One region of the Nonomuraea sp. NPDC003214 genome, then DNA from elsewhere that is predicted to be linked to it. Evidence: riboswitches for the same ligand, from Rfam matches in the RefSeq annotation. Region 1 holds a riboswitch; each other region holds the start of a gene.
The links. A riboswitch is a leader RNA that binds a small molecule or an ion and turns the genes downstream of it on or off. The one in region 1 is predicted to bind cyclic di-AMP.
Positions count from the first base shown of each region.

Region 2: linked by a shared signal. The riboswitch ahead of ACWDXC_RS38045 (coiled-coil domain-containing protein) and the one ahead of ACWDXC_RS07480 (hypothetical protein) in region 1 are both predicted to bind cyclic di-AMP.
Region 3: linked by a shared signal. The riboswitch ahead of ACWDXC_RS28330 (C40 family peptidase) and the one ahead of ACWDXC_RS07480 (hypothetical protein) in region 1 are both predicted to bind cyclic di-AMP.
Region 4: linked by a shared signal. The riboswitch ahead of ACWDXC_RS14435 (D-alanyl-D-alanine carboxypeptidase family protein) and the one ahead of ACWDXC_RS07480 (hypothetical protein) in region 1 are both predicted to bind cyclic di-AMP.

Region 1 is NZ_JBSFSX010000002.1:528,350-535,810, reverse strand. It holds gene ACWDXC_RS07510 (DUF885 domain-containing protein) at 1-254, opposite strand, end outside; gene ACWDXC_RS07505 (DUF4032 domain-containing protein) at 277-1,491, shown strand; gene ACWDXC_RS07500 (roadblock/LC7 domain-containing protein) at 1,603-1,980, shown strand; gene ACWDXC_RS07495 (hypothetical protein) at 1,985-2,764, shown strand; gene ACWDXC_RS07490 (hypothetical protein) at 2,807-3,178, shown strand; gene ACWDXC_RS07485 (alpha/beta fold hydrolase) at 3,223-4,071, opposite strand; gene ACWDXC_RS07480 (hypothetical protein) at 4,202-4,996, opposite strand; cyclic di-AMP (ydaO/yuaA leader) riboswitch at 5,165-5,297, opposite strand; gene ACWDXC_RS07475 (DUF5302 domain-containing protein) at 5,464-5,664, opposite strand; gene ACWDXC_RS07470 (CBS domain-containing protein) at 5,760-6,203, shown strand; gene ACWDXC_RS07465 (rod shape-determining protein) at 6,247-7,215, shown strand; gene ACWDXC_RS07460 (hypothetical protein) at 7,221-7,461, opposite strand, start outside.
Region 2 is NZ_JBSFSX010000016.1:127,873-135,333, forward strand. It holds gene ACWDXC_RS38025 (M50 family metallopeptidase) at 1-386, shown strand, start outside; gene ACWDXC_RS38030 (MmcQ/YjbR family DNA-binding protein) at 383-748, shown strand; gene ACWDXC_RS38035 (alpha/beta fold hydrolase) at 720-2,384, opposite strand; gene ACWDXC_RS38040 (TetR/AcrR family transcriptional regulator) at 2,466-2,996, opposite strand; gene ACWDXC_RS38045 (coiled-coil domain-containing protein) at 3,052-4,011, opposite strand; cyclic di-AMP (ydaO/yuaA leader) riboswitch at 4,019-4,160, opposite strand; gene galT (galactose-1-phosphate uridylyltransferase) at 4,226-5,308, opposite strand; gene ACWDXC_RS38055 (DeoR/GlpR family DNA-binding transcription regulator) at 5,305-6,084, opposite strand; gene ACWDXC_RS38060 (50S ribosomal protein bL37) at 6,218-6,295, shown strand; gene ACWDXC_RS38065 (TrpB-like pyridoxal phosphate-dependent enzyme) at 6,297-7,461, opposite strand, start outside.
Region 3 is NZ_JBSFSX010000009.1:85,692-93,152, forward strand. It holds gene ACWDXC_RS28320 (cytochrome P450) at 1-701, opposite strand, end outside; gene ACWDXC_RS28325 (LuxR C-terminal-related transcriptional regulator) at 940-1,152, shown strand; gene ACWDXC_RS28330 (C40 family peptidase) at 1,179-2,174, opposite strand; cyclic di-AMP (ydaO/yuaA leader) riboswitch at 2,178-2,325, opposite strand; gene ACWDXC_RS28335 (amino-acid N-acetyltransferase) at 2,592-3,161, shown strand; gene ACWDXC_RS28340 (RDD family protein) at 3,247-4,494, shown strand; gene ACWDXC_RS28345 (RDD family protein) at 4,607-5,092, shown strand; gene ACWDXC_RS28350 (histone-like nucleoid-structuring protein Lsr2) at 5,607-5,939, shown strand; gene ACWDXC_RS28355 (ATP-dependent Clp protease ATP-binding subunit) at 6,649-7,461, shown strand, end outside.
Region 4 is NZ_JBSFSX010000004.1:433,466-440,926, reverse strand. It holds gene ACWDXC_RS14450 (GH92 family glycosyl hydrolase) at 1-1,521, shown strand, start outside; gene ACWDXC_RS14445 (SMP-30/gluconolactonase/LRE family protein) at 1,514-2,425, opposite strand; gene ACWDXC_RS14440 (TetR/AcrR family transcriptional regulator) at 2,501-3,073, shown strand; cyclic di-AMP (ydaO/yuaA leader) riboswitch at 3,130-3,279, shown strand; gene ACWDXC_RS14435 (D-alanyl-D-alanine carboxypeptidase family protein) at 3,292-4,224, shown strand; gene ACWDXC_RS14430 (NADH-quinone oxidoreductase subunit N) at 4,229-5,617, opposite strand; gene ACWDXC_RS14425 (complex I subunit 4 family protein) at 5,614-7,095, opposite strand; gene ACWDXC_RS14420 (NADH-quinone oxidoreductase subunit 5 family protein) at 7,092-7,461, opposite strand, start outside.

The sequences.
Region 1 (7,461 bases):
CGGCGCCACTCGGCCCAGTTGGCCAGGGCGATGGACCCTCTCAGATGGGACAGGACCAGGTCGCGGTCGATCGCGTCGTCCAGGGTGGCCGCCTCGCGGGTGCGCAGGCGCTGCAGCCAGAGCACCTGCTCGCGTTCGCGGGCGGTGAAGCCCTCGGCGGTGAAGTCGCCGAGCGTGTGGTCGTAGCCGTCGGCCCCGAGAGTGCTGGCGACGACCGGACGTCCGGAAAAGTACCAATTGAGAAAGTCGTCCACCAACGCACAATATCCTGAGCAAATGCCCCTTCAGATCACCGGCGCGCTAGGCGATCCCGACCTGATCAGGCTCCCCTGGGAGCTTCCCCTCGAACAGTGGCCCCAGCACCATCTCGTCGACCTCCCGCGCGGCATCTCGCGGCACGTGGTGCGCTTCGCCCGGCTCTCCGGCAAGGTGTACGCGATCAAGGAGATCAGCGAGCGCTACGCCAAGCGCGAGTACCAGCTCCTGTGGGACCTGGCCCGGCTCGACGCCCCCGCCGTCGAGCCAGTCGCGTACGTCACCGGCCGCGACGAGGGGCTGGACGCGGCGCTGATCACCCGGCACCTGCAGTTCTCGCTCCCCTACCGGGCCGTCATGTCCGGCACGCTGCGGCCCGACACGCTCACCCGGCTGCTGGACGCGCTCGCGGTGCTGCTGGTGCGGCTGCACCTGAACGGGTTCTTCTGGGGCGACTGCTCGCTGTCCAACACGCTGTTCCGCCGGGACGCGGGCGCGTTCGCCGCCTACCTGGTCGACGCGGAGACCGGCGAGATGCACCCGATGATCAGCGAGGGCCAGCGGCTCGGCGACATCGACGCGGCGCACACGAACATCTTCGGCGAGATGCTCGACCTGGAGGCCGGCGGGCTGCTGCACCCGTCGATCGACCCGATGGAGACCGCCGAGGACGTGGTCAACCGCTATCACCGGCTGTGGGCGGAGATCACCCAGGACGAGATCATCGAGGAGGTCGACTGGCACCGCGTCGAGCAGCGCATCCGGCGGCTCAACCTGCTCGGCTTCGACGTGGCCGAGATGATGGTCCGGCGCAAGGTCGGCACCGGGCGGCTCATCGTCCGCCCCAAGGTCGTCGACGCCGGTCACCACCAGCGGCGGCTGCTCCGGCTGACCGGCCTGGACGCCGAGGAGAACCAGGCGCGGCGGCTGCTCAACGACCTCGACGGGTTCCGCGTGGCCAAGGGGCTGCGGCACGAGGACGAGGCCATCGTGGCGCACCGGTGGCTGGCCGAGGTGTTCCAGCCCACGCTCGCGGCCATCCCCGCCGAGCTGCGCGGCAAGCTGGAGACCGCCCAGCTCTTCCACGAGATCCTGGACCACCGGTGGTACCTGTCGGAGGCCGAGGGGGGCGACGTCGGGCTGGCGGCGGCGGTCAAGTCGTACGTGGACAACGTGCTGGTGTTCAAGCCTGACGAGAAGGCTTTACTGCCGGACGAGACTCCGAATATGAATTAAATTCCACAATGGCACGATAAATCCGTCGCGGTTGGGTTTTTCTTACTCCGGGCCATATAGATCCTTATCTTGTGGAAATTGCTGTCAGTCCGCTCTCCCTAAGCTGATCGCGTGCTGGGACTGGACGGCTGCCTGACCGAGGTCATGGCGATACCGGGAGCGCTGGACGCGATGCTCGTGGACCACACGAGCGGCATGGCGGTGGCCGCCAGCGCCATCCCGCCCGGCGCGGACGCGGAGAAGTCCGCCGCCGCGCTGACGGAGACGCTGCGCGCCACCGTCGACGGGCTGGCGCGCGCCTGCCCGGGCGACACCGTGCGCGTCGAGGACGTGCTGATCACCACGGACAAGGGCCACCACCTGCTGCGCCCGCTGGACACGCTCTTCGACGGGCCGCTGGTGATCTACGTCCGGCTGGACCTCGAACGCGCGAACATCGCCCTGGCGCGGCACCGGCTGCGCGCCATCTCCGCCGAACTGCTGGCGTGACGGCATGCCACCCCTGGACACGCACCTGGCCGGACTGGCCCGCGAACGCTCCACGGGCGCGCTGCGGGTCGGCCGGGCCGGCACGATCTACCTCGACGCCGGGCGGATCACGTACATGGAATGCGCCCGCACGCCGGGCGCCGAGCGGCTGCTCGCCTCCCGGGGGCGCGTGTCGGAGGCCGCGCTGCGGCGCACGCAGGCCGACGGCGGGTGCGAGCGGCTGCTGCGGGAGGGGCCGGTCACGCTCGGCGAGCTGCAGTACTGCGTGCTCGGCGCGGTGCTGGACGCGGCGTTCTTCCTGCTGCCCGCGGCGGGGCCGCGGCCGAAGTTCCGGCCGGGCGAGCGGCACTGGCTGGGCGGGCGCTGGTACTTCGACGTGGCGGGGCTGGTGCGCGAGTGCGCGCGCCGCCGCGCCCACCTGGCGAGCGTCTGGCCCGACGCCGCCGTCGACACCGCACCGGTACGGGTCTCGCCCCGGCTGCGCGGGCAGGGCGTGACGCTCACCGACGTGCAGTGGGAGGTCGTGGTCGCCGCCGACCAGGAGGCCACGCCGCTCGACCTGGCCAGGCGGCTGGGCCGGACGGGCTACGCGGTCATGCTCGCGGTGCGGCGGCTGGCCGCGGCCGGGCTGCTGCTCCCCGACGAGCGGGCCGCCCTGCCCAGACGCGCCAAGCGGCAGCCGAAGCCGGGCCCGCAGGGCGCCGGGGAGCCCGCGGAGCCCAGGCAGCAGGTGGACGTGGCCCTGCTGCTGCGGCTGAGGAAGGCGCTGGAAGAACTGGCGTGAGGACCGCTCACGCCGGGACGATCACAACGAACGGAGGACGACATGGCCGGCATGGACATCTCGCTCAAGGAGATGATGACGATCGACGGCTCGATCGGCGCGGCGATCGTCGACCACGGCAGCGGCATGGCGCTGGGCACGCTCGGCGGCTCCAAGGACCTGGACCTCCAGGTGGCGGCGGCCGGCAACACCGAGGTCGTCAAGGCCAAGCTGCGCACGATGGACTCGCTCGGGCTCAAGGACGCGATCGAGGACATCCTCATCTCGCTCAGCGGCCAGTATCACATCATCCGGCCGCTGACCGGGCGCGGCGGCAAGGGCCTGTTCCTCTACCTGGCCCTCGACCGGAGCCGGGCCAACCTGGCCCTGGCCAGGCACCAGCTCCGGGCCATCGAGGAGAAGCTGGAGGTCTGAGACCCGGTGGCTCGTGCCCGGGGCGCGGCGGGCACGAGCCACCGTCACACGCGGGAGGTGAGCCGCGTCACGGCGGCGACGATCTCGGGCCAGAGCGGGCGGGGAAGGTCGTGCCCCATGCCAGGGAACGTCAGCAGCTCGGCCCCATCGATGGCCGCCGCCGTGGCGCGCCCGCCCTCGACCGGGACGAGCTGGTCGTCCTCGCCGTGCACGACCAGCGTCGGCACCTTGACGGCCGCCAGGCCCTCGGTGCGGTCGCCGGAGGCCATGATCGCGGCGAGCTGGCGGGCCGTGCCCGGCGGGTCGAAGCAGCGGTCGAAGGCCAGGCCGGCCAGCCGCAGGACGCGCTCGCGGTCCATCTCGTAGCCCGGCGAGCCGATCACCGACCAGGTCTTGAGCGCCTGCGCCAGGACCGCCTCCCGGTCGGCCGGCGGCGCGCCGAACAGCACCGCGCCCGCGGCCTCGGTCGGCGGGGCGACCGCGGGGCCGGTGGTCGACATGATCGAGGTGAGGGTGAGCACCCGTTCCGGGTGGCGCACGGCCAGCGTCTGGGCGATCATGCCGCCCATCGACGCGCCCATGACGTGCGCCGCGGGCCAGCCGAGCGCGTCCATGAGCCCGGCGGCGTCGTCGGCCATGTCGTCCAGCAGGTACGGGGCGGCGCCCCGGAAGTCGGGCACGCCCGCCTCGTGGAAGTGCGTGGACAGACCGGCGTCGCGGTTGTCGAACCGGACGACGTGATGCCCCTGGCCGGCCAGGGCCGTGCAGAGGTCGTCGTCCCAGTGGATGAGCTGGGCGCCCAGCCCCATGATGAGCAGGAGCGGGCGCCCGTCAGGTGAGCCGAAGCTCTCGTAGGCGAGGTCGATGCCGTTCGCCGAGGCGTGGGTGGTCACGGATACTAGAATTACCTTCTAATTCGTCCCGCGTAAAGCACGCCCGGCCACCCATGCGGAAGGCTCAGGCGCCCGGCCGGGGGACGGCTCGGACGCCTGAGCTCCTTGCTGGGTCAGCTGCCCGTCAGGGTCAGCGGCCCATCAGCTTGCGGAGCCGGTCGCGGCCGAGGATCACGCCGCCACCGGCCAGGGCGAGACCGCCGGCCAGCACGGCGCCACCGACGCCACCGGTCTCCTCGCCGGCCGCCGCGGCGGCGGGCTTGGAGCCGCCGCCCGCGGGGCGCTCGCTCGCGGTGTACGCGGCCGGAGCGACGCCGCCGCTGCCGGGAGCCTCGACGCGGGGCTTGCTCTCCTCGGTCTTCTTCTCCGCCAGGATGGTCGGCGGCTGGGCCGGGTTGCGGTCCACGCGGGACCAGGCGCCGGTCGAGAAGGCCACGGGGTGGTTCTTCTTGCCCACGCCGTCGCCCCACTTGGTGATGACGTACTGGACCTCGATGTGGCCCTTGCCGCCGTTGCCGTCGACCATCAGCGTGCTGGAGTTGAACTTGCCGCCGGTCAGCTCGGCGAACGTCTTGGCGTCCAGGTCGAGCATGACGCCGTTGTTGGACGGGTTGCCGGGACCGCGGTCACCCACGAAGAAGGGCATCTTCTTGCCCTTGTAGACGACGTAGCCCTCGGTCATCAGCGGCCAGCTCGGGCTGGCGGCCAGGCCCTTCTGCATGGGCTTGCCACTGGCGGGCAGACCCGTGTCACCGGCGCGGCCGGAGGAGTCGTCCCAGAAGTAGGACGCGGTGGTCGCGCCCTTCAGCAGCACCTTCTGGCTCTCGTCGACGTCGGCGTGGGCGGCGCCGGCCCCGAAGGCGAGGGCGCCGGCGGCGGTGGCGGTGAGCAGGGCGAAGGAACGCATGCCGATACGAGCAGACATGAAAAAGTAAAGTCCTTTGTTAGGCAATGGGGAAAAGCGCTCACTCAGAAGGGCGTAGCCGGGCAGAACGCCAAACGGTCGCTACGCGGAGCGCGAGAAGTTCGGGGAAGTGGTGCCGCTCAGTGGGCGCGGGCTGGGGGTACGACGCAGCGGTACATCACAGGTAGGGTGTCCTCTCCATCTCGCCTACCGGGTTAGCTGACGGGTTCGGGCGTGGAGATGCCCTACCGGCCGCGAAGGGCCGGATTCACCCCAGAAGTTGGGTCCCCGGTTCCCGTGAGGGATTCGGCGCCAGGTGGCCGCCTCTTCCTGGTGAAGGGCTAGGTCACCACCTGGTAACGCCACCCAATGTATATGCCAAACCGGACAAACGCAAAGGTAACACCATGAATCAGGCGAAGATCTACCTAGGAGGGTCAAGAAAAGGGGGGCACGGCATTGCCGTACCCCCCTGAAACGCCAGGATCTCAGCCGCCGCTCTTGCGCCTGAAAGATCGCTTGCTGGCAGCCGGCCCGTGTGCCCCGTGAATCTTCGCGGCGTCGGCGCCCCTGCCACCCGCGCTCGTGCCCGCGGCCTGGTTGCGCTTGCGCTCCAGCGCCTCGCGGAACTTGCGCTTCATCTCGTCCTCGGGAGTCTCGCTGACTTCCGGCTCCGGTGTTTCCGCCATGGAGGACCTCCTGGTGTTGAGGGACGTACACAGCTTCGCACGATCGCCCACACGGCGCGAAACCGGGACGGCCGCCCAGCGGTTAGGGTGAGCCTGTGCGCGCACGCGATCTCGTCAGCGACTTCCCGACCGTGACGCTCGACACCCGCGCGGCCGACGCCGCCCGGCTGCTGGCCGAGCACGGGCTGCCGGGGCTCATCGTGCTCGACGACGACGGCCGTCCGCGCACGATCCTGCCCGGCACCCAGGTGCTGCGCCTGGCCGTCCCCCGCTACTGCCTCGACGACCCCGCCCTGGCCAGGGTCGTCGACGAGGAGCACGCCGACGCGTTCATGCGCGGCCTCGGCGAGCGCACGGTCCGCGAGACCCTGCCCGAGCAGCCGCGCGAGCTGCCCATCGCCGACGGCGACGCCACCCTGCTGGAGCTGGCCGCGCTCATGGCCCGCACGCACAGCCCGCTCGTCGCCGTCGTCGACGACGGCGCCCTGCTGGGCGGCGTCACGCTCCAGGCGCTGATGGGCCAGTCGCTGCCGCACTAGCTCCTTGGTGTTGCCTTGACCCGATGGCGGGCAGATTCCGGTCATGGTGAGCCCGCTCGGCCGGGATCTCGCGATCGATCTCGGCAGTGTCAGCACCCAGATCCACGCACGAGGCCGGGGCATCGTGCTCAACGAGCCCACGGCCGTCGCGCGAAGTCCCGAGACGGGCCGGGCCGTCAGGTTCGGCGCCCAGGCCGTCTGCTGCGGCGACACCTGCTGGCCGGTGCGCGGCGGCATGCCGGGAGACCCCGAGCTGGCCCGGCTCCTCATCCGCCACTTCGTGCACAGGGTGCACAAGTTCACCAGGCCGCGCCTGGTCATGGCCCTGCCCGACGGCTGCTCGCCGATCGTCGCGCGGACGCTCGGCGACCTGGCGTACGAGGCCGACGCGCGCGGCGTGGTCCTCGTGCCGCACGCGCTGGCGGTGGCCCTCGGGGCCGGAGTGGCGCTGGACGAGCCCGCCGGCGCGATGGTCGTCGACATCGGCCCCGGCCTCACCAGGATCGCCGTCCTGGCGGGCGGCGACGTGGTGACGGCCGCGTCCACCGGCGTCGGCGGCGACGACATGAACCGCGCCATCGCCCGCCTCGTCGAACACCGGCACGGCATCCTCATCAGCGAGAGCGAGGCCGAGGCCGTCAAACGCGACGCCGGCACCGCCTGGAAGCCGCTGCACCGCCAGGTCCTCGTCCACGGCCACGACCCGGAGACCGGGTGCGAGCGCGTGGTCACGGTCCCGGTGCACGACCTCTACGAGGCGACCAGGCAGCCGGTCGACGCGATCGTCCGGGCCGCCGCCCGCGCCGTGGAGCACTGCCCGCCCGAACTGGCCGCCGACCTCGGCGAGCGCGGCGCCACCCTCGCGGGCGGCGGCTCCCTGCTACGCGGCCTGGCCCGGCGGCTGCGCACCGCCCTGGCCATCCCGGTCCGCCGCGCCGACCAGCCGGTCGAGACCGTCGCCCTGGGCCTGGCCCGCTACGTCGACCGCCGGTGGCCCGGACGCACGCCCTAGCCGGTCTACTCCTGTGAGGCCGTGCGCAACGCCCGGTAGAGCAGGCGCGGGTCGCCCAGATGGTGGCGCAGCAGCTTCTCCAGGCCGCCGATCGGGACGAGGTTCTGCGGGGCGCGCGGGTCCTTGTAGTCGACGCCCGCCAGCGGCGGCAGCGCCAGCGTGAGCTCGTCGGCCAGCCGCGTCACCTGGGCGGGCTCCAGCTCGGCGCTCGCCTCGCACCGCGCGATCCCCGCCCACGGGGTCGAG
Region 2 (7,461 bases), on a different contig from region 1:
ACGCCGCCTTCTCCGGCGAGGAACGCGACCCCGAGGGCCCGGTCGGCGTCGTCGGCGCCGGGCGGATGGGCGGCGAGATCCTCGCCTCCGACCTGACCGGCATCCAGAAGTTCCACATCTTCGTCAACCTGCTGGCCGGCTTCAACCTGGCGATCGGCATGTTCAACCTGATTCCGCTGCTGCCGCTCGACGGCGGCCACATCGCGGGCGGCCTGTGGGAGGGCCTCAAGCGGGCCTACGCCCGGGTCCGCCGCCGCCCCGAGCCCGCGTACGTGGACATCGCCAAGGTGCTGCCGCTCACCTACGCGCTCGCCTTCGTCATGATCATCATGGCCGGGCTGCTGGTCTACGCCGACCTGATCAACCCGCTGAGGCTCACCGGATGACCGCGGACCCGCTCGACGAGCTCCGGCGGCTGTGCCTCGCGCTGCCGGAGACGACCGAGCGGCTCAGCCACGGCGAGCCCACCTGGTTCGTGCGGGGCAAGAAGACGTTCGTCATGTACGCCGACCACCACCACGACGACCGCCTGGCGTTCTGGTGCGCGGCCCCGCCCGGCGTCCAGCAGGAGCTGGTGGCCGAGGACCCGGCCCGCTTCTTCCGGCCCCCGTACGTGGGCCATCGCGGCTGGCTGGGCGTCTACCTGGACGTGGACGTCGACTGGGCGGAGATCGGCGAGATCGTCGCCGACGCCTACCGGCAGGTCGCGCCCAAGTCCCTCATCGAGCGGATGCCACCGGCCGGCTGAGCACCCGGGCGACCTGGTCGGGGTGGGTGAGCTGCGGATAGTGCCCGGCCCCGGCGATCTCGGTCACCGGATGCCCCGGGTCGGCCGTGAGCGGGTCGGCCGAGCCCGTCACGATCTCGACGGGGACCCGCACCCGTGTCAGCAGCGCCCGCGTGGCGTCCCGTGCGGCCGACGCCGCCCGCAGCGCCGCGACCACGCGCCGCGCCACCCCCGGGCGGTGCAGGTCCAGCGCGGCGCTCGCCACCTCCGGCCCTTCGGGCACGCCCAGCGTGGCGGCCAGCCGGGCGGCGGACATGCGGCGCAGCAGGGGCGCGGCCACGGCCGAACGCGCCGCCCACGACGCCGGAGCCTGGAGGAACGCCGGGGCCACGAGCACCAGCCCGCCCACCCGCTCGGGATGCTCGACCGCGAACCGCAGCGCGGGCCCGCAGGCCAGCGAGTGCGCCACCAGCGTCGGCCGCGTCCGCACGCTGCCCATCAGCCCGGCCAGCCACGCCTCCACCGGCCGGTCCGACGGCGCGGACCGGCCCAGCCCGGGCAGATCGGGCGCGAGAACCGGCCCCGGCAGCAGGGCGGCCACCCGCGCCCACACGTCGGCGTTCACCGGCAGCCCGTGCAGCAGCACGTGCCCTGGGTCGCGGGCGTCCCCCATCACCCACGTACGGTCCCGGAACCCGTACGGGCGCAGCCACGGCGTCGCCGCGCCGAAGCGGGCCGCCACCAGGTCGTCCGCCCACGCGCGCAGGGCGTCGGCGACCGGCGGCATCTCCAGGCCGGCCCGGGCGGCGAGGGCGCGGGCCGAGGCCGTCGGGTAGCGGTCCGACGACAGGAACGACAGCGTCTCCGGATCGGCGCCGGTGAGCGCCTGCGGCAGCCGCCGCACCAGGCCGACGGGGATCGTCCGGCGCGGCGCGCGCGCGCCGAGGTGCCGGGCGACCAGGCCGATCAGCTCGGGCAGCGGCGGCGTGTCGTCGTCGAGCACCCAGTGGTCCTCGCCCGCAGGGGCGGCGGGGATCTCCGCCAGGAAGCGCGTGAAGTAGTCCATCGTGACGACCGGCAGGAAGACGTCCGGGCCGCCGGGCAGCGCCGGGAGCCGCCCGTTCCACAGGTCCCCGACGAGGGAGGCCAGGCCGAGGTGCTGACCGGGGCCGATCACCGTGCTGGGGTTGACGACGGTCAGCGGGACGCCCAGCTCGCGCGCCCTGGCATGAACGGCGAGGTCGGCCTCGGCCTTGGACGCCTCGTACGCGCCCAGCCGGGCGTAGTCGGGGCGGACGCCGCTCACCCGGTAGCCGCTGATGTGCACGAGCCGTCGCAGGCGGGGGAGCGTGGCGGCCCATTCGAGCACGTGGAGCGCCCCGGTCACGTTCACGGCGCGAGCCTCCTCGACGCCGAGGCCGAACGCGAAGCGCGCCGCGGCGTTGTAGACGTCGCGTGCCCGGGGGAGTCCGGTGAGCGGGCGGGTGACGTCGGCGGTGACGACGCTCAGCCCGCCGGTGGCGACGCCCCGCTCGGCCAGCCACGGGGTGAGGGTGTCGGTCCGCACGGCCGCCGCCACCCGCTGCCCGCGGCCCAGCAACTCGGCGACGAGTGCCCGGCCGACGAAGCCGGTCGCGCCGAAGACGATCGCGTCCAAGGAAGCTCCTCAATAGATCGGTCTACATATTTTCTGGCCATAAAAAGAGCCGCCTCCGTGGTGGGAAGGCGGCCCCAGGGGTCAGCGCAGCAGCCCGGCGAGCACGGCGGCGACGCGGTCCAGCGGCTCCCGGCTGCGGTGCGCCTTGGCCAGCAGCAGCGCCCCCTCGATCAGCGCCAGGACCGTGACGGCGAGATCGTCGGCGTCCGGCCGCCCCGCGAGCCGCGTACGCAGGGCGGCCTCCCACGACGTGTAGACCTCCGAGCACGCCTGCTGGAGCGGGTCGCTGGCGGCGGCCATCTCGAGCGCCACGGTGGCCACCGGGCAGCCCTTGCGCCAGCCCGACTCCTCCAGCCGATCGCCCAGCAGCCGCAGCACCTCGTCCACGGCCAGGTCGTCGAAGGCCGACCCGATCGCCGCCCCGGCCCGCCGGATCGACTCGCCGACCAGCTGGTCCTTGCCCTCGGGGAAGTGGAAGTACAGCGACCCGCGCGGCGCCCCGCTGGCGGCGATCACCTGGTTGAGCCCGGCATTGGCATAACCGCCCGCCTCGACCAGCTCCTGGGTCGCCTCCAGGATCCGCAGCCGAGTCTCGGCCCCCTTCTTGCCCATGCCGAAAAACTAGACCGATCTACATATTATGTCAACGCCGAGCCGGCCGGCCTCGTCAGTGCATCGAGATGTGGACGTGGTCGTAGTGGTTCTCGGTGATGCTGCCGCGGTTGGACATGGCGTTCCAGCCGGAGCCGTGGTTGATCCGCTGCTTCCAGATCACGTACTTGACGCCGAGCTTGTCCCGGTTCTTCACGGTCCATTCGGCGATGCGGTCGCCGAGGGCGTTGTTGGCCGCGGTGGGCATGGAGCCGCCGGCGCTCATCATGAAGTCGCAGGCCCGACCCAGCGGATGCTCGCCGCTGGAGCCCGATCGGAAGCAGCCGACGCTGAACGGCAGCTTGAAGCTCTTCTCGATCTGCGCCTTCATCGCCCGGGTGCGGGCGGTGATGTTGTCAGTGCCGCTCGGCAGCTGCGGGGCCCAGGTGCCGTCGGAGCGCCGCCCGGTGCTGAACGGGATCAGGTCCTCCAGCTTCTTCTCGATGTCGCCGATGACGTCCTCGGCCTCGTCACGCTGCTTGGCCACCTCGGTCGTGTCGGCGCTGAGCCGGCGGGCCAGGGCGGCGGCCGCGTCGGCGGCCTTCTTCTGCTCGTCGCGGGCGGCGGCCACGCCGGCCACGATGGCCTGCTGCTCGGCGGTGAGCTGTTCGACCACGGCCGCGCTGGCCCCGTCGGGCGGCACCATGTAGTAGGGCAGCCCCAGCGTGCCGCTCTGGTAACGAAGTCTGGCGAGCTCGGCCACCTTCAGCTGGGCGGCGGCGAGCGCCTGGTCGGCGGCGGCGAGCCGCTTCTTGGCCGCCTCGGCGGCCTCGCGGGCCTTGGCGAGCTCGACGCGTTTGGCGTTGTAGCGCTCGATGAGCTGGTCGACCTTCTTGTTGAGCTGCTTCAGGTCGCCGCGGAGCTGGCTCTCGGACGGCTTGGGCTCGGCCGCGGCCGGTGCTGACCAGGTGGCGAACGTCATCGCTGCCGCGGTGACGACGCCGATGGCAAGTCGCGTGGGGGACGCTGACGCCACGTGCGGGGTTTCCTCTCCCTCTGCCGGCCGGGTTAGCTGACGGGTTCGGGCATGGGAGTCGCTTCCCTACCACCGAAGTGGATTCACCCCAGGTGCGGATGGGTCCCCGGCTCCCGGGCAACTCGCCCGGGATTAGGCGTACACGGTGCTATGACCGTGCTTGAAGGGATAGTAGTGGTAGATCACGAGTAATGCGACATCAATCGGAAATCAATTAGTGATCTACCTGTGATCGAAGCATGCGTGCCGCCTCTTCCGGGAGCACGTCGTTGACGAAGGCTCCCATGGCCGACTCCGATCCCGCCAGGTACTTCAGCTTGCCCGGCGCCCGCCGGATGCTGAACAGCTCCAGATGAAGATAGCCCAGCTCACGGTCCTGCCGGACCGGCGCCTGGTGCCAGGCCGAGATGTACGGCATCGCGACGCCGAAGAGCCCGTCCAGCGCGCGCAGCACCGAGGTGTAGAGCGGGGCGAACGCCGCCCGCTCGGCCTCCGACAGCGCCGCCAGGTCCGGCACCCGGCGATGCGGGTAGAGATGCACCTCGAACGGCCACCGCGCGGCAGCGGGCACGAACGCCGTCCACAGCTCGTTGGCGGCCACCACCCGGGTGCCCGCCTCCCGCTCGGCCGCCAGCACGTCGGCGAACAGGTTGCGCCCCGGCCGCCGCCCCGCGTAGCGCCTGGCGGCGCCGAGCTGCAGCTTGGCGCGCGGCGTGACGTACGGATAGGCGTAGATCTGGCCGTGCGGGTGGAAGAGCGTGATGCCGATCTCCTCGCCCCGGTTCTCGAAGCAGAACACCTGCTCCACGCCCTCGATCGAGGACAGCTCGGCCGTGCGGTCGGCCCACGCCTCCATGACCAGCTCCACCCGGTCGTCGGAGAGCTGCGAGAACGACGAGGAGTGCTCGGAGGTGAAGCACATCACCTCGCACCGCCCCACACCCGGCCGGACCTCGCTCAGCCCGCCCACGTCCGCGTAACTGCCGAGATTGCGGGAGAACGACGGGAACCGGTTCTCGAACACGACCACGTCGTAGTCGTCCGCCGGGATCTCCGACGCCCGCGTGTCGGACGACGGGCACAGCGGGCACTCGTCGGCCGGAGGCAGGAACGTGCGCGTCTGCCGGTGCCCGGCCACCGCTATCCACTCCTCGGTCAGCGGGTCGTAGCGCAGCTCCGACGCCACCGGCCGGGGATCGAGCGGCCGCCGGTCGATCGCGCTCCGGTCGGCGTCGTCACGCCGGTCGAAGTAGATCAGCTCCCGGCCGTCGGCCAGATGGGTGATGGTGCGCTTCACTGCGAGCCCTCCGCGATGATCAGTTCGCCGGCGCGTTCGGCCAGCTCCGTACGTGCCTCCTGGGGCAGCCCGGGGTCGCTGATGACCACGTCGGCCTCGCGCAGCTCCGCGATCGTGCTGATGCCGACCGTGTTCCACTTGGTGTGGTCGGCGGGCACGACCAGCCGGTGCGCGGCGTTGACCAGCTCCCGGTCGGTCTCGGACTCCAGCAGGTTGGGCGTGGTGAACCCGGCCCGCACGCTCATCCCGTGCACGCCCAGGAACAGGGTGTCCACGTGCAGGCGCCGGATCGCGGCCACGGCCACCGGGCCGACGAGCGCGTCGGAGGGGGTGCGGACGCCGCCGGTGAGCACGACCGTGCGATCGGCGCGCGGATTGCGGTGGAAGACCTCGGCCACGGGGACCGAGTTGGTGATGACGGTCAGCTCCGGCACCCCGATCAGGTGACGGGCCAGCGCCCACGTCGTGGTGCCGGCCGACAGGGCGACCGCGGTGCCGGGCCGGACGAGCTGGGCGGCGCGCCGCGCGATGGACTCCTTCTCCTGCTGCTGGCGGGCCGACTTGGCGGTGAACCCCGGCTCCTCGGTCGAGCCGGGGCCGAGCGTCGTGGCGCCGCCGTGCACCTTCTCCAGCAGCCCGCGCTCGGCGAGCACCTCCAGGTCGCGGCGGATCGTCATGTCGGAGACGCCGAGCTCGCGCACGAGATCGGCCACCCGGACCCCGCCTGCGCTGCGGACGCGTTCGAGAATCGCCTGCTGACGCTGCTGTGCGAGCACGCCCCCGCTCCTTCCAACAGATTCCACCAAATTATGACACGAATATGTTGGGGAATGTTAGGTCCTCGGGACGCTTGTCCAGCGCCCCGATGCGGGAGACATTGAGAGAGCCCATCACCAGGAGGGATGCGACATGGCCAAGCGCGCACGCAAGGGCAAGGCACGCAAGAAGAAGAAGGCCAACCACGGCAAGCGCCCCACGGCGCGCTGACTCACCCGGGCAGCTCGCTCAGCGCCTCGTCGATCCGCTCCTGCGGCAGCGTGAAGTCCGTCATCTCGCCCGACAGGTAGCGGTCGTAGGCGGCGAGGTCGAAGTGCCCGTGCCCGCACAGCGCCGTCAGGATGACCTTCGCCTCGCCGCTCTCCGCGCACCGCCGCGCCTCGGCGATGGTCTCGGCCAGCGCGTGCGTCGGCTCCGGCGCGGGCACGATGCCCTCCGTCCTGGCGAACGTCACCCCGGCCTCGAAGCACTCGGTCTGCGACCGGGTCACCGCCTCGAACAGCCCGAGCTCGTACAGGTGCGACAGCAGCGGCGACATCCCGTGATAGCGCAGCCCGCCGGCGTGGATCGGGTCGGGCACGAACCCGTGGCCGAGCGTGTGCATCTTGAGCAGCGGCGTCAGCCCGGCCGTGTCGCCGAAGTCGTAGGCGTAACGGCCGCGCGTGAACGACGGGCAGGCGGCCGGCTCGACGGCCCGCAGCACCGGCCCGCCCTCCCCGGCGAGCTTGCCGCGCAGGAACGGGAAGGCCAGCCCGGCGAAGTTCGACCCGCCGCCGGTGCAGCCGATGACCAGGTCGGGCCGCTCGTCGAGCTGCGCCAGCGCCTCCTCGCCGATCACCGTCTGGTGCATCAGCACGTGGTTGAGCACCGACCCGAGCGCGTACCGGGTGTCGGCCGCCCCGGCCGCCGCCTCGACCGCCTCGCTGATCGCGATGCCCAGGCTCCCCGGCGAGTCCGGGTGGTCGGCCAGCACCTTGCTGCCGGACATCGTCACCGGTGACGGGCTCGCGTGCACCGTCGCGCCGTACACCCCCATGAGGGAGCGCCGGTAGGGCTTCTGGTCGTAGGAGGCCCGTACCATCCAGACCTCGCACTCCACCCCGAACTGGGCGCACGCGAACGCCAGCGCGCTGCCCCACTGCCCCGCCCCGGTCTCGGTGGTGAGCCGGCGCACTCCCTCACGCGCGTTGTAGTACGCCTGCGGGACAGCTGTGTTGGGCTTGTGCGACCCGGCGGGCGAGACGCCCTCGTACTTGTAGTAGATCCTGGCCGGGGTGCCCAGCGCCCGCTCCAGCCGGCGCGCCCGCACCAGCGGCGTCGGCCGCCACAGCCGGTAGACGTCGAGCACCTCCTGCGGCACCGGCACGAACCGCTCC
Region 3 (7,461 bases), on a different contig from region 1:
CTGACCAGGTTGAGCACGCCGTTGCCGATGAGGTTGACGGTCGTCTCGTGCCCGGCCACGAGCAGCAGCACGCAGGTGCCGAGCAGTTCCTGCTCGGTCAGCTCCTCGACCTGGGCGAGCGCGCTGAGCAGGTCGTCGCCGGGCCGCTCGCGCCGCAGCGCGATGAGGCGGCGGAAGTACTCGCGGAACTCCTCCCGGTCGTGCTCGGTCCGGGAGATCAGGTCCGGTGGCACGATCGGGTCGAGGCTCCTGGCCAGCGTCTCGCTCCAGCCGCGGAAGCGCTCGTGGTCCTCGGGCGGCACGCCGAGCATCTCGCTGATCACCATGACGGGCAGCGGGTAGGCGAACGCGCTCATCAGGTCGGCCTCGTCGGGCAGCGCGTCGAGAAGCCCGGCGGTGATGGCCTCGATCCGCGGGCGCAGCCGCCTGATCATGCCCGGGGTGAAGGCCCGGCTGACCAGGCCGCGCAGCCGGGTGTGGTCCGGCGGGTTCATCATCAGGAACGAGCGGGGCGGCTCGCCGTCGGGCGGGGCGCCGTGGCCGAACCGGGCGTCACGCAGCACCGCGGAGCAGAGCTCGTGCGTGGTGGCGACGAGGAGTCCGCCGCGGGTCCGCAGCAGCGCGTCGCTCTCGCGCAGCTCGCGGTAACGGGTGTACGGGTCGCGCAGGAAGCCGGGGTCGGATGGATCGAACCCGAGCATGTCCGTTGGCGTCAAAGGAGCGTAGTCAGGATCGCTGTGATCGATCATCATGCTCCGATAAGTGCCGACATATGGCGAGTACTTCACATACAACGGATCATGTCAACGGAGGAGGTCAAGTGCGGCGAATTTCGTGCTTGACGACCTTTCCTGGATGCGTTTACCGTCTGCGAGGATGTGCCGCTCCGGTCGGGCCGTAGACGTCTCCGGGTGGTGCTGGTGGGGGGGAGGGCTCCCGATGGATGTGCTCACAGAAGGCGTTGAGCTGAGCCGTGCCGATCTGGCGTTGCTGGCCGAACTGGCCAAGGGCGTCACCGTGGACCGGGTCGGCCGGCGCCTTGACATCAGCGGTCGCACCGTGCGGCGAAGACTGCGCGGCATCTGCGACCGCATAGGCGTGGCCACCGCGATCGAGGCGGTGGCCTGGGCTGCCCGCAGGCAGCTCATCTAGGGCCGATAGCCGGGCTCTGGCGCCGGCTAGTCGGCGATGCGGACGGCTCCGGCGAAGGGGCGCCGGGCGATGGACGCGATCCGCACCACGTCGCCGGTGCGCGGCGCGTGCACCATCATGCCGCCGCCCAGGTAGATGCCCACGTGGTGCAGGTCGTTGTAGAAGAACACCAGGTCGCCCGCGCGCAGCTCCTCCTTGGAGATGTGCCGGCCGGCGGTCCACTGGTCACCGGTGTAGTGCGGCAGCGAGATGCCCACCTGCTGGTAGGCGGCCATCACCAGACCGGAGCAGTCGTAGCCGCGCGGCCCTTCGGCGCCCCAGATGTACGGCTTGAGCTGCTGGGTGAGCGCCCACTTGGCGGCCTGGGCGGCCTTGCCCGAGCCCGGGATCGGCAGGTTGACCTTGACCGCCGGGGTGCCCGGCCGGCCGGCCTCGCCGAGCGCGCGCCTGAACAGGCTGCTCTCGACCTTGCCGACCAGCTTGACGATCCGGTCGCGCTTGGCGTCGAGGTCCTTGACGATCTTCGAAACCTCGGTGATGCGGGCCTTGGCGCCGGCGCGGGCCCGCTCGGCCGCCTGCATCGCCTTGGTGAGCTGGAGGATCTCCTCGCCCTGCTGCTGCTGGATCGCGTAGTTGGTGGCCGCCAGGTCGAGGTAGCCCTCGGGGTCGTCGGAGTTGACGAACGCCAGGGTGCCCGACAGGCCGCCGTTGATGTAGGTGGTCTGCGCGAGCAGGATCGCCTTGGAGCGCTTGTCGGCCAGCTCGGCCTCGCTGGCGGCGAGCGTCTTCTTGGCGTTGTCGGCGGCCTTCTGGGCCGTCTTGAGCTTCTCCCGCTGGCCGTTGTACTGCTCGGCCAGCGTCTCGATCTCCAGGTGCATCTCCTCGACCTGCTCGGAGAGCTCCTTGAGCGAAGGCTTGGGGTCGGCGGAGGCTGGTGAGCCCAAGGGCAGAGCGAGGACCAGTGCGGCCACGGCGGCCAAGCCGACGACACCGAATCGCTTCTTGCCAGAGCGCCTGTCCAACCAAGCTCCTTCCGTTGACGCCTACCGGGTTAGCTGACGGGTTCGGGCCGGAGCAGCCCTACCGAGCGTGGCTCGGATTCACCCCTGGCAGCGGGTTGACGCCGCCGGCGGGTCCCCGGCTCCCCTCGCGGGGATTGGGCGTGTCGACCGCGCGGTGTGCGCGGGTGACATCGTCGCTGGACACTAATGCACTCCTGGTTCCTGCTCAACCGGAACTGCCGAGTCTGTAGAGGTTTCACAACCGACGGGTCACAAGGTGATCTCGTGGCGAGCCGTACAGAAAAGACTTTATGCCCTCTTTGCCCCAAGTTCGCCCGATCGTGAAACTGTAGGAATCGTGCAATCCGGAGCGTGCACGCACAGTGACGGTCCGGGAGTTTGGGTCGAGCCGTAATGGGGTCTGTACTCTGGATGGCCATGGAGCAGGTCGCCGAGCTAGCGGTCCCCGAGACCGAAGTGCTCGTCAGGCGCGCGCGGACCAGGGACGTCAGGGCGATCAAGCTCCTGGTCGACACCTACGCCGGCGTCGGGCGCAAGATGCTGGAGAAGGCCACCGTCACGCTGTACGAGGACGTCCAGGAGTTCTGGGTGGCCGAGCGGGGCGGCGAGGTCGTCGGCTGTGGCGCGCTGCACGTGCTCTGGGAGGATCTGGCCGAGATCCGCACCGTGGCCGTGCACCCCTCGGCCCGGGGTTTCGGCATCGGCCATCGCGTGGTCTCGGCTCTCATCAGGACCGCTCGGGAGCTTGGGCTGGAACGTGTATTTTGTCTCACTTTCGAGGTGGACTTCTTCGCGAGGCACGGGTTCCGTACGATCCAGGGCACGCCCGTCTCACCCGAGGTGTACGCCGAACTCCTGGCCTCGTACGACGAGGGCGTCGCGGAGTTCCTCGACCTCGAACACGTCAAGCCGAACACCCTGGGCAACACACGCATGCTGCTCCACTTGACATCGGGTGACGCGGACCTTGACTGCCGAGAAAGGTGATTGTTGATACCTATGTCGATACGTTGGGCAGGACAGGCATGTGCCCTGACACGTGCCACATGCGCACTCGAAGCGAGGTGACACGGTGAGCACAGGACAGCCGCCGTATCCACAGGACGATTCCCCCGAGAACTCCCCTGAATACGGCCAGAACGCAGGACGCCCCCAGGGGCAGCCCGACCCCGACGCGACGGTCGTCGGCTACCGCGTGGACGACCCCTACGGCCAGCAGCCCCCCTACGGTCAGCAGCAGGGCTACGGCCAGCAGCCCCAGTACGGCCAGCAGCCCCAGCAGGGCTACGGCCAGCAGCAGCAATATGGTCAGCAGCCGCAGTACGGCCAGCCGGACTACGGGCAGCAGCAGGGCTACGGCCAGCAGCCGCAGTACGGTCAGCAGCCGCAGTCCCAGCCGGGTTACGGTCAGCAGCCCCCGTCGGGCCAGCAGCCCCAGTACGGCCAGCCCGACTACGGCCAGCAGCAGCAATATGGTCAGCAGCCGCAGTCCCAGCCCGACTACGGCCAGGGTTACGCCCAGCAGCCGCAGTCCCAGCCGGGTTACGGCCAGCAGCCCCAGTACGGCCAGCCGGACTACGGCCAGCAGCAGGCTTACGGCCAGCAGCCCCAGTCCCAGCCGGGTTACGGCCAGCAGCAGTACGGTCAGCCCGACTACGGCCAGCAGCAGGGCTACGGGCAGCAGCAGTACGGTCAGCAGCCCCAGTACGGGCAGCAGCAGTACGGCCAGCCCGCCTACGGTCAGCAGCAGGGCTACGGCCAGCCCCAGTACGGGCAGCAGTACGGCCAGCCGGTGGGCATCCAGCCGCCCGGCGCCCCCGCGCCGCTGGCGGAGTGGTGGCAGCGCCTGGTGGCGAGGATCGTCGACGGCCTGATCTTCGGCGTCGTCTACTTCATCATCAACCTCATCCTGGGCATCTTCTTCGTCGTCAGCTACAACTCGGTCACCGGCGTCACGACGGGTATCGCGAGCTCCCTCATCGTCGGCGTCATCCAGTACCTCCTCCTGGCCGCGCTCTACGTGGCCTACGACTTCTTCATGACGAAGATGAGCGGCCAGACCGTCGGCAAGATGGTCATGGGCATCAAGGTCGTCCAGGTGGGTCATGCGATGCCGTCCGGCGGACTGCCCAACGACGCCGCGCTCAAGCGGGCCGGCGGGACCTGGGGCGGCTACGTCCTGGGCGTCATCCCGCTCCTCGGCCCGCTTCTCGGCGGCGTCCTCGTTCTGCTGAACGCGGCTTCCCAGCTCTGGGACAAGCCGCTGCAGCAGACGTTCGCCGACAAGTTCGCGAACACCGTGGTGGTCAAGATCAAGTAAGTCTCAGCAACAGCGAAACAGGGGCCGGCATCGCGCCGGCCTCTGTTTTGTGTGTACGAGCCGTACCAGAATGGGGGGACGCCGAGGGCCGCCGAACGGACGAGGTGAGGTTATGGCCGCGACACCCGAGACCGGCGTGCTGCCGGCGGAATGGTGGGAACGGCTCGTCGCCCGCCTCATTGAAGCGCTCGTGTTCGGAGTCTTCTATTACATTCTGTTCATTGCGCTATGGGGCGTCTTCCGGACTGTCGGGGTGTTGGACGCGTTCGAGGGGCGGCTGCCCGGCGTGTTCGCGTGGGTGGGCGCCGGCCTGGGTTATACGGTCTATGACTGGGTCGCACTTTCCCGGGGTGGGCGCACCTTCGGCAAGGCGATCATGGGGATTCGGGTGGACCCGGAGGGTCTTCCGGCGCGGGTCCGGCTGAAACGCGCCCTGCTGTATCCGGCGCCTGCCATGCTGATGGGCATTCCGGTGGCCAATCTGCTGGCCGGAATGTTCGTGTTTGGCGTCGGCCTGCTCATCTTGATCGACAAGCCGCTCCAGCGCGGGCCGCATGACAGGCTGGCCGGAACGCTGGTCGTAAAAGATCTTCGTTGAGGGTTCCGTACCTGCGCTGATGGCTTTTCGCAAAATTTCCGCTTGATCCGGTAAGGAGCCTGGAGAGACTGGCATTAGGCTATGAGGCGTCCGGGTTGCCGGATGTTGGGGCGCCTGCCAGGCTATGGGCATCTCTGTGCCGCTATGGTCGTGTGTGGGCGGCTGTCGCCTCGAGTGACACGAGGTCCGCCAGGCTCGCGCCGGCCCTGCAGCCTGTGTATAAAGCGCCCCTGAAACCCCGTCAGCCGTGGAGGCGAGGCCGAATGGAAGCCGTAACAGAGGTATTGTCAGCGCTCATCCCGCCCGTCGTCGTGGGCGGCGCCTTCATCTTTGGCGTCGTGAAGTTGGTGCGGCACGAGGGCGCCGGCCGGCGGCCAAACCGCCAGGATCAGGCCGACAACCGCAACTGATCGGCCGCTCAGCCGAATCCCGTGGCGCTGAATTGTCTTAACGTCTTTCCGGGTATATGTTTGGGCGAGCGAATGAAACAATGCTCCGGGAAAGGATTGCGTAGATGGCCAAGCAGATCCAGGAGATTCTCATCGATGACCTCGATGGGGGCGAGGCCAATGAGACGGTCAGCTTCGCTATTGACGGCTCCACCTATGAGATTGACCTCAGCGACCTTAACGCCAAGAAGCTGAGGGACGCTCTGACGCCTTTCGTGCAGCACGCCCGCCGGGCGGGCGCCGTATCCACGCGCCGTCGCGGGCGTGGCGGGCAGCGGGCGATGAGCCGCGAGAAGAGCGCCGAGATCCGTCAGTGGGCCAAGGCCCACGGCCTTCCGGTCAGCGAGCGGGGCCGCATCGCCTCCACCGTCGTCGAGAAGTACGAAGCGGCTCACTAAGGAGCCGATCTCCTGACCATGCGCTTATGCCGTTCGCCTAGGACCCCGGCGGCCGCCATAAGCGCATGATCATTTCTGCCATTATCTCAAATGGTGGACATCGGGATTTGTTGATCTTCTGATCCGCCCCTTAAGTGGGCGTTTGGGTCCATTTACGCGGGCGTGGCGCCGGTTATGTCCCGGCTCCGCGCCCGTACTGATCGGTAACGCGGCTGACCAGATGCCCCGTTCCGGTCATGCCCCGCCTGGCATTGCGTCCCCGTTCCGGTCGCGCTCGGGCCGGCATTGCGCCTCCTGTTCCGGTCGCGTTCGGGCGGCATTGAGCCCCCTGTTCCGGTCACGCTTGGCCTGGCATTGGAGCAGGACATACGATGGAAGACAGGACGCGGCGTCCACCGCGATCGGGCGCGGCCGCCCCTGGCTCGCCCCCGCGTCCGCAGCCGATCCGTGCCGTTCCGGTCGCGCCGCTCCCGGCGAATTTCGAGCCACTTCACCCGGGCGCCCTAAACCTCGTTCGCTGGTGGCGTATCGGGAACACGTGACCCCCGAACAGTAGTTGGATGGAGGGTGAACGCCCTGCTCTCGGGGAACGTGTCTGCTATAGAGCGCGTCAGCGGCAGTGGGCACGGTTCGCCGAGCCAGGGCTAGCATGCGGGATGACGGGACCGGATTTACCGGCCTGACTGACCGCTCTGTGAGGAGCGACGAGATGTTCGAGAGGTTCACCGACCGAGCAAGGCGTGTTGTCGTCCTGGCCCAAGAAGAGGCCAGGATGCTCAACCACAACTACATCGGCACTGAGCACATTCTTCTTGGTTTGATCCATGAAGGTGAAGGCGTAGCCGCCAAGGCTCTGGAGAGCCTGGGCATCAGCCTTGAGGGTGTGCGTCAGCAGGTCGAGGAGATCATCGGCCAGGGCCAGTCGGCTCCGTCGGGGCACATTCCGTTCACCCCGCGGGCCAAGAAGGTCCTCGAGCTGTCGCTCCGTGAGGCTTTGCAACTGGGTCACAACTACATCGGCACCGAGCACATCCTGCTCGGGCTCATCCGTGAGGGTGAGGGTGTGGCGGCTCAGGTGCTGGTCAAGCTTGGAGCTGATCTCAACCGTGTCCGGCAGCAGGTCATCCAGTTGCTCCACGGTTACCAGGGCAAGGAGCCGGCCGCAGCGGGTGGCCCGCAGGAGTCGGCCCCGTCGACCTCCCTGGTGCTCGACCAGTTCGGCCGCAACCTGACCCAGGCCGCCCGTGAGGGCAAGCTGGATCCGGTCATCGGCCGTGAGAAGGAGATCGAGCGGGTCATGCAGGTCCTCTCCCGGAGGACCAAGAACAACCCGGTTCTGATCGGCGAGCCCGGCGTCGGCAAGACCGCCGTCGTCGAGGGCCTGTCGCAGAAGATCGTCAGGGGCGAGGTGCCCGAGACGCTGAAGGACAAGCAGCTCTACACGCTTGACCTCGGTGCCCTGGTCGCCGGCTCGCGCTACCGCGGTGACTTCGAGGAGCGCCTGAAGAAGGTGCTCAAGGAG
Region 4 (7,461 bases), on a different contig from region 1:
TTCACCTGGCCGTTCGACCCGGCCGCGCCCGACGTGTACATGGAGGGCAACGGGGCGCAGTACCACTGGCTGGTGCCGCACAACCCGGCCGGGCTGTTCGCGGCGATGGGCGGCGCCGGCAAGGTGGTGCCCCGGCTGGACGAGTACTTCGGCGAGCTGAACGCCGGACCCGCCGTGGCGCGCGCCTACCTGGGCAACGAGGTGTCGCTGCCGTCGCCGTGGCTGTACGCGTGGGCCGGGCAGCCGTACAAGACGCAGGAGCTGGTGCGGCGGGTGCAGCGGGAGCTGTTCGGGCCGGGCCCGGACGGGCTGGTCGGCAACGACGACCTGGGCGCGATGGGCTCCTGGTACGTGTGGTCGGCGATGGGGCTGTTCCCGGCGATTCCGGGCCGGGCCGAGCTGCTGGTGAGCACGCCGCTGTTCGACCGGATCACGATCGACCGGCCGGGCGGCGACATCGTCGTCAACTCCTGGGGGCAGGGCTCGTACGTGCGGTCCCTGCGGGTGAACGGCGCGGAGACGGACCGGGCGTGGCTGCCGGAGTCGTTCGCGACCGGCGGCGGGCGGCTGGACTTCGCCGTCGGCTGGTCCCCGGACCGGAGCTTCGGCGCGGACCCGGCGGACGCGCCGCCGTCGTTCGGCGACGGGACGCTGCCGTACCTGGCGGGCTTCAGCCGGGGCAGCGGCCCGGTCGAGCCGGGCGGCACGTTCGCGACGGAGCTGGCGGTCCGCTCGACGGGCCCGGCCGCCACGCTGACCTGGGAGGCCAGGCCGCCGGACGGCGTGACCGTGTCGCCGTCACGCGGCACGCTCACCGTGGGCGCGGGCGGGCAGGAGCGTCAGGCGCTGGAGGTGTCGGTGTCCGGCGACGTGCCGCGCGGCTTCGTCAGCGTGCCGGTCGTCGTGGGCGAGCGGCGGGCGTCGGTGCGGCTCAACGTGGCGGCGCGCGGCACCCCCGAGTGGCATCACAACAACGTCGGCATCGGTGACATGACCGCTCCCGGCGAGGCCAACATCGACGGGCCGGGCTTCAGCCTGTCGGCGCAGGCGCTGGCCGAGGCGGGGCTCACGCCGGGCGGCACGGTGACGTGGCGGGACTACTCGTTCACCTGGCCCGACCGCGGGCGCGGCGAGTGGGACAACGTGCGCACCGGCGGCAAGGCGCTGGAGGTGGCCGCGCCCGACGGCGCCACGAGCGTCGCCTTCCTGGGCACGGGCGTGAACGGCTGGCCCGAGTCGCAGGTCACCGTCACCTACGCCGACGGCACGACCAGCACCGGCAAGCTCGGCTTCAGCGACTGGATCCTCGACTTCGGCGGCGGGCAGCCGCAGTTCGGCAACGAGGTCGTGGCGCGCACGCCGCACCGGCTGTTCTGGGGCTCGTGGGCGTTGCAGCCGGTGCCGGCGCACGTGTACGCCTCGCAGCCGATCGCGCTGGACCCGGGCAAGAAGGTGCGCAGCTTCGCCTTCTCCGACCCGGAGGACGGCGAGCTGCACCTGTTCACCTGGGCGTTCAGGTAGCCCACACCGGGGCGGCGCCCCTCAGGCTCAGCATCATCGAGTAGAGGGACGTCGTCGCGGTGATGAAGACGCGGTTGCGCTTGAGGCCGCCGAAGACGAGGTTGGAGGCGCTCTCCGGCAGGTGCAGCCTGCCGAGGAGCGTCCCGTCGGGGTGGTAGGCGTGCAGCGACCGGCCGACGGCGGCCCACAGGCGGCCGGTGTCGTCGAGCCGCATGCCGTCGTAGCTGCCGTCGGCCTCGCCCTGCTGCTCGGCGAACACCTTGCCGCCGGTGAGCGTGCCGTCGCGGGTGACCTCGAAGACGCGGACGTGGCGGCGCTCGGTGTCGGCGACGTAGAGCAGCCGCTCGTCGGGGGAGAACGCCAGGCCGTTGGGGCGGGCGAAGTCGCCGGCCACCATGCTCACCTCGCCGCCGGGGTCGATCCGGTAGACGTGGCAGCCGTCGATCTCCGGCTCGGCCCGGTGTCCCTCGTAGTCGCCGAGGATGCCGTAGGGCGGGTCGGTGAACCAGACGGACCCGTCGGAGCGCACGACGGCGTCGTTGGGGCTGTTGAGCCGCTTGCCGCGCCACCGGTCGGCGAGCACGGTGACGGAGCCGTCGTGCTCGGTGCGGGTGACCCGGCGGGCGCCGTGCTCGCAGGAGATCAGCCGGCCCTCGCGGTCGAGGGTGTTGCCGTTGACGTAGCCGGCGGGCTGGCGGAACGGGCCCACGGCGCCGGTCAGCTCGTCCCAGCGCAGCATCCGGTCGTTGGGGATGTCGCTCCAGACCAGGTAGCGGCCCGCGGGGACGTAGACGGGCCCTTCGGCCCAGCGGGTGCCCCGGTGGAGGCGCTCCAGGTTGCGGTCACCGGTGACGTCGGCGATGCGGCGGTCGAACGCCTCGAACTCCACGGGGATGAGGTCCACCCGCTCTTCTTACCAAGATCTGCCCGGCCCGGCCAGCACCTTTTTGACCACAAGCGTTGGTCTACACTTGTTGGCATGGCGTTCACGGAAAGGTCCGAGGCCACGCGCACGGCGATCCTCGGCGCGGCCCGCAAGCTCTTCGCCGAGCAGGGGTTCGCGGGCACCACCATCCGGAAGGTGGCCTCGCTGGCCGGCGTCGACCCGTCCATGGTGATGCGCTACTACGTCAACAAGGAGGGCCTCTTCCGCGCCGCGGTGGACCTGCGGCTCAACCTGGAGGAGCTGCCCGCGCCGCCGCGCGAGCGCCTCGGCGAGGCGATGGCGCGCCACTTCCTGTCCCGCTGGGAGGGCGACCTGTCGGACGAGGCGATCATGCTGCTGCTGCGCTCGTCGTCCACGAACGCGCTGGCGGCGCAGAGCATGCGCGACGTGTTCACCTCCCAGGTCGCCTCGTTCGTCGGCCGGGCGCTCGGCTGCGGGCCGGAGGAGGCGGCGCGGCGGGCCGGGCTGGTGAGCACGCAGCTGCTCGGGCTGGCCTTCACCCGCTATGTCGTACGGCTGCCGCCCGTGGTCGCGATGTCCGCCGAGGAACTGGCGCGCAGTGTGGGGCCGGTGGTGCAACACTATTTGACGGGCGATTTGCCATAGTTTGTCAAGTTTCGTACCTTATGCGCGCAATGCCCGGACCGTGGGCCCGTTCGCCGGGCCCGCGGCCGCCGAATCCGCGTCACGCGGAACCGGGGACCCACTCTCTCTTGGGGTGAATCGGCGCGCAGGCTCCCCCGGCCGCGCCCGTAGGGCACTTCCAGGCCCGAACCCGTCAGCTAACCCGGTAGGCGGCATGGAAGCAAGGAGCACAGCCCCTCATGCCCACCTCCCTCTTCTCCAGCGCCCGGCCGCGCCGCTGGGGCCGCGCCCTGGCCGGCGCCGCCCTCGCCGCCGGCGTCCTGACGACCGGCACGACCACCGCCCACGCGGCCACCACAGCAACCCCCGCCACCACGGCCTCTTTCGCCGGCCCGGCCTCGTACGCGCCCGCTGACGCGCCCGCCGTGCTCGGGCGGGCCGCACTGGTCGTCGACACCTCCACCGGCGAGGTCCGCTACAGCAAGGACGCCGGCGAGCGCCTTCCCGTGGCGAGCCTGACCAAGATGATGACCGCCCACGTCGTGCTCCAGGAGGCCGACCCGGCCGACGTCGTCGAGGTGACGGCCGAGGACGTGCGCTACGCGGCCCGGGGCGGCGCGGCCGTCGCCGGGCTGCGCGCCGGTGACCGGCTGCCGGTGCGGGACGTGCTCCACGCCCTGTTGCTGCCGTCCGGCGCGGACGCGGCCCACGTGCTGGCGCGCACGTACGGGCCGGGTGTCGAGGGGTTCGTCGGGAAGATGAACGCGGCCGCCCGCGAGCTGGGCATGGCCGACACCCTGTACGTCAACGCCGACGGCATGCCGACGAACGGCGGCGGCCACTCCACGGCGGCCGACCAGGCGCGGCTGGCCGAGGCGGTGCTGCGGAACGAGACGCTGAAGTCGATCACCTCGGCGCGCTACCACTCGGTCGAGGCGACGAGTGAGCACGGCTCCTACTCGTGGCGCAACACCAACCGGCTGCTCGCCCAGCCGGGCGCGGTCGGCGTGAAGACCGGCTACACGCGCGCCGCCGGTTACACGCTGGCGTTCGCCGCCGAGCGGGACGGCCGGCTGCTGGTCGGGGTGATCCTCGGCGAGAGCGACTCCGGCCGCCGCTTCGACACCGCCCAGGCGCTGCTCGACTGGGCCGCCACCGCCGGGAAGGCGTGACGGCTCAGGCGGCCTGGCCGAGCAGGACGCCGCCGCCCACCCCGAGGGCGAGCGAGGCGACGGCCGCCACGCAGGCGACCGCGCGCGCCAGGCCCGGAGGCGGCGCGGCCGGCGGGTCGCCGCGGAACACCACGGCGACCCAGCGCAGGTAGTAGTACAGGCTCGCCACGGTGTTGACCAGGACGAGCACGGCCAGCCAGGCGTGACCGCCGTCCCACGCGGCGGCGAACACGAGCACCTTGGCGACGAACACGGCGGCGGGCGGGATGCCCGCGAACCCGAGCAGGCACACCACGAGCGCCAGCCCGAGCCCCGGCGCGGCCCGCCCCAGCCCCCGGTAGCCGTCGAGTGTGCCGCGCCCGGTGGCGGCCACCACGGCGAACGCGCCCACGTTCGTGACCGCGTAGGCGGCCAGGTAGAACAGCACGGCGGGGCGGGCGAGCGCGGTGTGCTGGGCGACGGCGACCGGCACGAGCACGTACCCGGCCTGGCTGATCGTGGAGTAGGCGAGCAGGCGGCGCACATCGTCCTGGTGGAAGGCGGCCAGGTTGCCGAGCGTCATCGTGGCGGCGGCGACGATCGCGACGAGGACGTCCCAGCCGCCGGGCCCGAGCTCGTCCGCGACGCGCAGCAGCGCCGCCAGCGCGCCGATCTTGGGCACGGTGGTGACGAACGCGGCGACGGCGACGGGGGCGCCCTCGGCCACGTCCGGCACCCAGAAGTGCGCGGGCACCCCGCCCGCCTTGAACAGCAGCCCCGCCAGCAGCAGCACCACGGCGCAGGCCGTCGCCGCGCCGGGCGCGAGCGCGAGCGCCGCCCCGGCCGCCCGGTAGCCGGTGGCGCCCGCCAGGCCCGACAGGAGGGTGACGCCGGCCAGCATCAGCACGCCCAGGAACGCGCCCATCAGGTAGTACTTGAGCGCCGCCTCGGTGCCCGGCGCGTCCTTGCCGAACCCGGCGAGCGCGTAGGCCGGGATGCTGGCCAGCAGGTACGCCGGGACGAGGACGAGCAGGTCACCGGCCCCGGCCAGCAGCACCGAGCCGAGCGCGGCGAGCATGACGAGCACGTACGCCTCGGCCTCGCGGCGGTGCCCGCGCGCCTCGGCGGCCACCAGGGCGATCACCAGGAGCGTGCCGCCCGCCACGACGGCGCGGGCCGCCTGGGTGAGCGCGTCGGGCGCGTACGAGCCGAACGCGGCGTCCCCGGCGGCGGTGACGGTGGCGGTGACAGTGGCGGCGACGGTGGCGGCCAGGGCGGCGGCGAGCGCGGCGGCGCAGATCCACGCGACCGCGCGCTGCCGCCCGCGCGGCACGAACATGCCGGTGAGCAGCCCGGCGACCGCCCCGGCCAGCAGGAGCAGCTCGGGCAGCAGCGCGGCCGGGTCGTCGTTCACCGGCCGGCCAGCGAGGAGAGCGCGGCGGCGGCGGGCTCGACGAGGTCCAGCAGCCACCGGGGCGCGACGCCGATGAGCACTGACAGCGCCAGCAGCGGCGCCACGGCGGCGGTCTCGGCGGGCCGCAGGTCGGTGACGCGGCCGGTGAGCTCGCCCGGCCCGCCGAGCAGCACCCGTTGCAGGGCGCGCAGGAACAGCGCGGCGGTGATGAGGATGCCGAGCACGGCCGCGGCGCCCAGGACGACGGCCCCCGCGCCGATCACCCCGACGAAGATCTGGAACTCGGCGATGAACCCGGAGAACCCGGGCAGCCCCAGCGACGCGAACGCGGCCACGGCCAGCAGCGCGGCGAATGCCGGGGCGCGGCCCGCGACGCCGCCGAACCGGTCCATCTCGTACGTGCCGGCCCGGTCCCACAGGACGCCGGTGAGCAGGAACAGCGCCCCGGTGATGAGGCCGTGGCTGACCATCTGGGTGACCGCCCCGGACACGGCCAGCTCCCCGGCCCGGCCGCCGCCCGGCGCCAGCCCGGCGGCGCCGAGGGCGAGCACGACGTAGCCCATGTGGTTGACCGAGGTGTAGGCCACGAGCCGTTTGAGGTTCGGCTGGGCGAGCGCGACCAGCGCCCCGTACAGCACGCTGACCAGCCCGATCGCCATGATCAGCCACGCGTGGGCGCGCCAGGCGTCGGGCAGCGCGGGCATGGCGACGCGGGCCAGGCCGTAGGTGCCCATCTTGAGCAGGATGCCCGCCAGGATCGCCGACCCGGCGGCGGGCGCGTCGGTGTGGGCGGGCGGCAGCCAGGTGTGCACCGGGAAGACCGGCGTCTTGACCGCGAGCCCCACGCCGACGGCCAGCAGCACCAGCGAGGCGACGCCGGGCGACCCGGCGTAGGGCGGATTGCGGGCCAGCTCGACCAGGTCGAACGTGCCGCCGCCGAGGAACAGGCCGACGAAGCCGAGCAGCAGCGCCAGCGAGCCGAGGAAGGTGTAGAGGAAGAACGTCAGCGCCGACCTGGCCCGGTCGCCGTGCCCCCATCCGGCGATCACGAAGTACATGCCGACGATCGACAGGTCGAAGAAGACGAAGAACAGCAGCAGGTCCAGCGCGGCGAACAGGCCGAGCGAGACCGACTGCAGGAACAGGAACAGCGCCGCGTGCGCCCGCTCGCGCCGCCGTTCGCCCAGCGAGTGGACGCCGCACACGAGGAACAGCAGCGCGGTCAGCGCGATCAGCGGCAGCGACAGCCCGTCCACGCCGACGTGGTAGCCGGCGTCCAGCGTCGGGATCCAGCGCAGCCGCGTCTCGTACCCGATCCCGCCCCGGTACCCGGCCCACATGACCGCCACGAGCGCCAGGTCGGCGGCCGACACCGCGATCCACACCCAGGTCGCGGCCCGCCCGCGCACACGCGGCACGGCCAGCAGGCCGAGCGCGGCGGCCAGCGGCAGGAAGATCACCACGGTGAGCACGGTCACCGCACCAGCATCAGCACGACGGCCAGCAGCAGGAACGCGGCCGCCGCCTGCGCCAGGTAGAGGTGCGCCTGCCCGGCCTGCGGGCGCCGCGCGGCCCGGCCCAGGGCTCCGGCGCCCGCCGCGACCGCGCGCACCAGATGCTCCAGCGGGCGCTCCACGCGGGCCCGCCCGAGCCACGCCGCCCCGCCGAGCGCCCCGGCGGCGCCGCGCACGACCCCGTCGAGCAGCCCCTCGGCCCGCCGTCCCGCCACCCCGGCCGCCGCCGTCACCCCGCCCGCCAGCCACTCCCCGGTACGCGCGAGCACCCGGTCGTCGAACCGCGCCAGCGCCCCCGCCAGCGCCTTCACCGGCTCCCACACTCCGCCG